2 regions of the Streptomyces hamibioticus genome follow, and region 1 is predicted to be linked to the other one. Evidence: riboswitches for the same ligand, from Rfam matches in the RefSeq annotation. Region 1 holds a riboswitch; the other holds the start of a gene.

The links. Region 1 has a riboswitch for glycine ahead of gcvT (glycine cleavage system aminomethyltransferase GcvT). Riboswitches for the same ligand answer to the same signal wherever they lie in the genome.
Region 2: another riboswitch for glycine. It lies ahead of gcvP (aminomethyl-transferring glycine dehydrogenase); the one in region 1 lies ahead of gcvT (glycine cleavage system aminomethyltransferase GcvT).

Annotation. Positions count from the first base shown of each region.
Region 1 is NZ_JBKKQY010000001.1:2,230,911-2,234,305, forward strand. It holds gene ACLGIH_RS09850 (enhanced serine sensitivity protein SseB) at 1-471, opposite strand, end outside; gene ACLGIH_RS09855 (AAA family ATPase) at 550-1,218, opposite strand; glycine riboswitch at 1,402-1,497, shown strand; glycine riboswitch at 1,498-1,613, shown strand; gene gcvT (glycine cleavage system aminomethyltransferase GcvT) at 1,658-2,776, shown strand; gene gcvH (glycine cleavage system protein GcvH) at 2,899-3,276, shown strand; gene glyA (serine hydroxymethyltransferase) at 3,289-3,395, shown strand, end outside.
Region 2 is NZ_JBKKQY010000001.1:6,424,329-6,427,723, forward strand. It holds gene ACLGIH_RS29165 (DNA polymerase IV) at 1-853, shown strand, start outside; gene ACLGIH_RS29170 (PRC-barrel domain-containing protein) at 775-1,146, opposite strand; glycine riboswitch at 1,272-1,367, shown strand; gene gcvP (aminomethyl-transferring glycine dehydrogenase) at 1,542-3,395, shown strand, end outside.

The sequences.
Region 1 (3,395 bases):
GGGACCGTCCAGCGGGGTGCGGCCCGCCCGGCACAGCTCGGCCACGGCGGGCGGCGGGAGGGGTATGCCGACCACGCCCTCCGGGTTCACGATGATGCCGGCCTGCGGCGGCAGCCCGCGGGCGAACTCCACGGCGGGGGCGACGGTGTACGCCATGTGCGCCCCGGCGACCTGGCGGAGCTGTTCCTCGGAGCTGAACACCGGCACGTACGCCTGGCCGTCGATCTCCAGTGTCGGCAGGTCGAGGGTGCCGCCGTCCGGGCCGCCGCCGCTCGGCAGCGGCACCCAGACGAAGCTGCGGCCGAGGACTTCGACGATCCGGCCGCCCGCGGACGGCACGCCGAGGGCGGCCGACAGCACCTCCTCCAGCTCGTTGCCCGGCCATCCGCCGTGCGGATGGGGGTGCGCCTGCGCCGGGAGGTCCGCGGAGAAGTCCGCGGAGAAGTCCGGGGAGCCCGCTGGGAAGTCCATCTGTTCCTACCGCCTGCTCGAACCGCTGGTGTGGCTGGAAAGGCTAACCCGTTCGGCCCCGCGGGCCCGCGGCGGCCGTCAGCCGGTGAAGCCGATCCGGCGCAGCGTGTCCGCCGCCGCCCGGTCGAGCAGCACGGCCGAGGCGCAGCCGCCCGGCAGGGTGCCCTCGGCGGCGGCGCGCAGCAGCCGGGCGGTGGCCGTGCGGTGCCGGCGGAAGGCGTAGCGGGAGACGCCCCGGCCGCGCTCGCGCTGGCCGGCCAGGGCCGCCTCGGCGCTGACGTCGAGCAGCAGCAGGTGCAGGCCGGTGCCCCGGCGGCGGGCCTCGCGGGCCAGCCAGGTCCGCACCCAGGCCTGGGTGCCGCAGTCGTGCACGACGACGCCCTCGCCGGAGCGCAGCGCGCGACGCAGGCCGGCGTAGTGGGCGAACCGGACCAGGGGGCGGTAGAGGGCGTACGGCAGGAGGCGCGGCATCCGGCGGTCCCAGCGGTCGCGGGTGTCCTGGGAGTCGATGCGCATCCCGCGCACGGTGCGCTCCATCAGCGTGGACTTGCCGCTGCCGGGCAGGCCGGTGACGACGACGATGTCGCCGGGCCCGAAGAGCAGGGCGTGCGGGCTGCGGCCGGCCCGCTCCCGCAGGTCGCGGACGACGGGTGCGGTCTGGTCGGCACACGCCTCCCGGGCCGGGCCTGCAGGCTGCTTGGGCAGCGCGAGACCCGAGGTCGTGGCGTATGCCGTGGTCCTGTTCACCGTGATCGTCCTCCCCTGGGGCGGTTCACGAGTTTCCCCGTCCCCGTCGAGTGTAAAAAGAAGGTAATGCGGGAGTCTCGTGCTTTCGTGTACGTGCTGCCACAAGCCGGTCACAAAGAGCTTGCTCTGCCACGACCGGACGATGCGTGCAATGATGTGCGCGCCAACTGCATACCGGCCGTTTGAATCCGCGCGGGAGAGTTCCCAGCCACCGGCTGGGGCGCCGAAGGAGCAAGTACCTCCCTTGAATCTCTCAGGCCCCGTTACCGCGCGGGCGAGGCACATCTGAAAAGCGGGCCGCCCCGAGGGCGGCCCCACCCAAGGTGCAAGTCCTGATCACCGGACTGAAGGTGGTCATGGCGAACCTCTCAGGTTCCGATGACAGATGGGGAGGACTCACCTCGCCCGCCTGCGTCATGCCCTGGGAGACGACCGACCGATGAGCAGTACCGAACTCCGCCGCACCGCGCTCGATGCCGTGCATCGTTCGCTCGGCGCGACCATGACCGACTTCGCCGGCTGGGACATGCCCCTGCGCTACGGCTCCGAGCGCGACGAGCACACCGCCGTGCGCACCCGGGCCGGTCTCTTCGACCTCTCGCACATGGGCGAGATCACCGTCACCGGTCCGCAGGCCGCCGCGCTGCTGGACTACGCGCTGGTCGGCAACATCGGCGGCGTCAAGCCCGGCCGCGCCCGGTACACCATGATCTGCCGCGAGGACGGCGGCATCCTGGACGACCTGATCGTCTACCGCCTCGCCGACTCCGAGTTCATGGTGGTCGCCAACGCCTCCAACGCCCAGGTGGTGCTGGACGCGCTGGCCGGGCGCGCGGCCGGCTTCGACGCCGAGGTGCGCGACGACCGGGACGCCTATGCGCTGCTGGCCGTGCAGGGCCCCGAGTCGCCGGAAATCGTCAAGAGCCTGACCGACTCCGACCTGGACGGCCTGAAGTACTACGCGGGGCTGCCCGGCACCGTGGCCGGTGTCCCGGCGCTGATCGCCCGTACCGGCTACACCGGCGAGGACGGCTTCGAGCTGTTCGTGAAGCCGGAGCACGCGGTGGAGCTGTGGCAGGCGCTGACCAAGGCGGGCGAGGCGGCCGGCCTGACCCCCTGCGGCCTGTCCTGCCGGGACACGCTGCGCCTGGAGGCGGGCATGCCGCTGTACGGGCACGAGCTGACGACCTCGCTGACGCCGTTCGACGCCGGGCTCGGCCGGGTGGTCAAGTTCGAGAAGGAGGGCGACTTCGTGGGCCGCGCGGCGCTGACGGAGGCCGCGGAGCGCGCCGCCTCGCAGCCGCCCCGGGTCCTGGTCGGCCTGGTCGCCGAGGGCCGCCGGGTGCCGCGCGCCGGGTACGCGGTCGTGGCCGGCGGCGAGGTGATCGGCGAGGTCACCTCCGGGGCGCCGTCGCCGACGCTGGGCAAGCCGATCGCGATGGCGTACGTCGACGCGGCGCACGCGGCTCCGGGCACGCCCGGGGTGGGCGTGGACATCCGGGGCAGCCACGAGCCGTACGAGGTCGTGGCGCTGCCGTTCTACAAGCGCCAGAAGTAGAGACTGGGTCCGTACCCGCAGGTGTCCTCGCGTAGGTTCGCGCTGCTCACCAGCGGTGTCGGCAGCCTTCCAGTCGGTCCCCCATTCATCAGCACTCCCCCGCGTACAGGAGAATTCAGGCCATGAGCAACCCCCAGCAGCTGCGCTACAGCAAGGAGCACGAGTGGCTGTCGGCCGCCGAGGACGGCGTCTCGACGGTCGGCATCACGGAGCACGCCGCCAACGCGCTCGGTGACGTCGTCTTCGTCCAGCTCCCGGAGGTCGGCGACACCGTGTCCGCGGGCGAGACCTGCGGCGAGCTGGAGTCGACCAAGTCCGTGTCCGACCTGTACTCGCCTGTCTCGGGTGAGATCACCGAGGTCAACGAGGACGTCGTCAACGACCCGTCGCTGGTGAACTCCGCGCCCTTCGAGGGCGGCTGGCTGTTCAAGGTGCGCGTCACGGACGAGCCGGCCGACCTGCTCTCCGCCGACGAGTACACCGCCTACGCCGCCGGCTGAGGAGCCCTGCCGATGTCTGTCCTGAACACCCCCCTGCACGAGCTCGACCCCGACGTCGCCGCCGCCGTCGACGCGGAGCTGGACCGCCAGCAGTCCACCCTGGAGATGATCGCCTCCGA
Region 2 (3,395 bases), 4.2 Mb from region 1:
CGACGAGATCGTCGAGGCGGGCGAGGACGAGCTGGTCCGGCTGCTCGGCAAGGCCCACGGGCACGGGCTGTACGCCATGGCGCTGGCCCGCGACGACCGGCCGGTGGTGGCGGAGCGGGAGACGAAGTCGGTGTCGGTGGAGGACACCTACGACGTCGACATCCACGACCGGACACGGGTCGGCCTGGAGGTGCGGCGGCTGGCCGACCGGTGTGTGCGGCGGCTGCGCGGGGCCGGGCTGTCGGGGCGCACCATCGTGCTCAAGGTGCGGCGCTACGACTTCTCCACCCTGACCCGGTCCGAGACCCTGCGCGGGCCCACCGACGACCCGTCGGTGATCCGGGACGCGGCGGCGCGGCTGCTGGACTCGGTGGACACCACGGGCGGTGTGCGGCTGCTCGGGGTCGGCGTCAGCGGGCTCGCCGACTACACGCAGGAGGACCTGTTCGCGCAGGCGGCGGGGGAGCGGGCGGAGGAACTCGCCGAGGAGCCGGACGCCGAGCCCGCCGAGGAGCCGCGGCAGCCGCCCGCCGAGCGCCGCTGGCCCTCCGGGCACGATGTGCGGCACGCCGTCCACGGACACGGGTGGGTGCAGGGCAGCGGCCTCGGGAGGGTCACCGTGCGCTTCGAGACGCCCGGCTCGGAGCCGGGGCGGGTGCGCACCTTCCGGGTCGACGACCCCGAGCTGGCGCCGGCGGAGCCGTTGCCGCTGGTGGGCCCGCCGGCGTCGGCGCAGCGAAGACCCGCGGCGCCCGGCATCCGGCCGCCGGTCGGTCAGGCCTCCTCGGAGCCCGCCAGCTTGCCGAAGTCGCGGTCGGGCGGCGGGGGAGGGGCCGCCACGTCGAGACCGTAGTGGTGGTAGAGCTGGAGTTCCTGCTCGGGAGACAGGTGCCGGCCGACGCCGAAGTCGGGGGCCTCCTTGATCAGCGCCCGGTCGAAGGGCACGCGCAGGGTGCCGTCGACCAGCTCGCTGGGCTCGAGAGGGACGAAGGCGTCCCTGCTGAACAGGCCGGTGCGTATGGCCGCCCATTCGGGAACGCCGGTGGCGTCGTCGAGGTAGACCTCGTCGATGGTGCCGAGCTTGGTGCCGTTGCGGTCGAACGCCTTGCGGCCGATCAGGTTGCGCGGATCGATGTCGGTGCGCACGGTCCCTCCACGTGGTCGCAAACCATCCGGTAAATCATCCGTAAGCACTACAAAACGGCACATTCGTGATGGCGGCCACTCGAAGGTGGGGGCGTTGACCTCGCTGGTAGGCTGACAACGGCTGCTGACCCTGTGCGGGAGAGTCCTCCGAACTCCATCGGAGGCGCCGAAGGAGCAAATCCTCCCCGGAATCTCTCAGGCCCCTGTACCGCACGGACGAGGTCACTCTGGAAAGCAGAGCGGGTGTCGACGGCTTCCGCTCTCACCGACGGTGAAAGCCGGGAGCCCTCGGGCGGCCCGGTGAAGCTCTCAGGTCGAGATGACAGAGGGGGAGGCCGTCCGGGTACCCGTGCCGTGGTGCCCCTCGAAGGTCGTCAGACCAGGAGGCCTCCGCAATGACCGCCCATCGCACCCCGCTCTCCGAGCTCGAACAGGGAACGCCCTTCGAGCAGCGCCACATCGGCCCCGACCACGAGGCCCGGGCCAAGATGCTCGCGCAGGTCGGTTACGGCTCGCTCGACGAGCTGACCGCCGCCGCGGTGCCGGATGTGATCAAGAACGCCGAGGCGCTGGACCTGCCGGGCGCCCGCACCGAGCCCGAGGTGCTGGCCGAGCTGCGTTCCCTCGCCGACCGCAACCAGGTCCTCGACTCCATGATCGGCCTCGGCTACTACGGGACGTTCACCCCGCCCGTCGTCCTGCGCAACGTCATGGAGAACCCGGCCTGGTACACCGCGTACACGCCGTACCAGCCGGAGATCTCCCAGGGCCGCCTGGAGGCCCTGCTGAACTTCCAGACCATGGTCGCCGACCTCACGGGCCTGCCCACCTCCGGCGCCTCACTGCTGGACGAGGGCACCGCGGCCGCCGAGGCCATGGCCCTGTCCCGGCGCATGGGCAAGAACAAGAAGGGCCTGTTCCTGGTCGACGCGGACGCGCTGCCGCAGACCATCGCGGTCATCCGGACCCGCGCCGAGCCGACCGGCGTCGAGGTCGTCGTCGCCGACCTGAGCGAGGGCATCCCGGCCGAGGTCGCCGAGCGGGAGATCAACGGCGTCCTGATCCAGTACCCGGGCGCCTCCGGTGCCGTACGCGACATCAAGCCGGTCATCGACCAGGCGCACGAGCTGGGCGCGCTCGTCACCGTCGCCGCCGACCTGCTCGCGCTCACGCTGCTGAAGTCGCCCGGCGAGCTGGGCGCGGACATCGCCGTCGGCACCACCCAGCGCTTCGGCGTGCCGATGGGCTTCGGCGGGCCGCACGCCGGCTACATGGCCGTCCACGACAAGATGGCCCGCAGTCTGCCCGGCCGCCTCGTGGGCGTCTCCGTGGACGCCGACGGCGACAAGGCCTACCGCCTCGCCCTGCAGACGCGTGAGCAGCACATCCGCCGCGAGAAGGCCACCAGCAACATCTGCACCGCGCAGGTGCTGCTCGCCGTGATGGCCGGTATGTACGCCGTCTACCACGGTCCCGAGGGGCTGAAGACCATCGCGCGCCGCACCCACCGCTACGCCACGGTCCTCGCCGCGGGCCTGACGGCCGCCGGTGTGGAGATCGTCCACGGCGCCTGGTTCGACACGGTCACCGCCCGGGTGCCGGGCCGGGCCGCCGAGGTCGTCGCCGCCGCCCGCGACAACGGCGTCAACCTGCGGCTGGTCGACGCCGACCACGTCTCCTTCGCCTGCGACGAGACCACCCTGCGCGCCCAGGTCGGCGCCGTGTGGTCGGCGTTCGGCGTCGAGGGCGACATCGAGGCGCTGGACGCGGCGACCGAGGACGCCCTGCCCGAGGCGCTGCTGCGGACCGACGACTACCTCACCCACCCGGTCTTCCACCAGTACCGCTCCGAGACCGCGATGCTGCGCTACCTGCGCCGCCTCGCCGACCGCGACTACGCGCTGGACCGCGGCATGATCCCGCTGGGCTCCTGCACCATGAAGCTCAACGCGACCACCGAGATGGAGCCGGTCACCTGGCCGGAGTTCGGGCAGCTGCACCCCTTCGCGCCCGCCGAGCAGGCCCAGGGCTACCTCACGCTCATCCGCGAGCTGGAGGAACGTCTCGCCGAGGTCACCGGCTACGACAAGGTCTCCCTCCAGCCCAACGCCGGGTCGCAGGGTGAGCTGGCCGGTCTGCTCGCCGTCCGCGGCTACCACCGCGCCAACGGCGACGAGCAGCGCACGGTGTGCCTGATCCCGTCCTCCGCGCACGGCACCAACGCGGCCAGCGCCGTGATGGCCGGCATG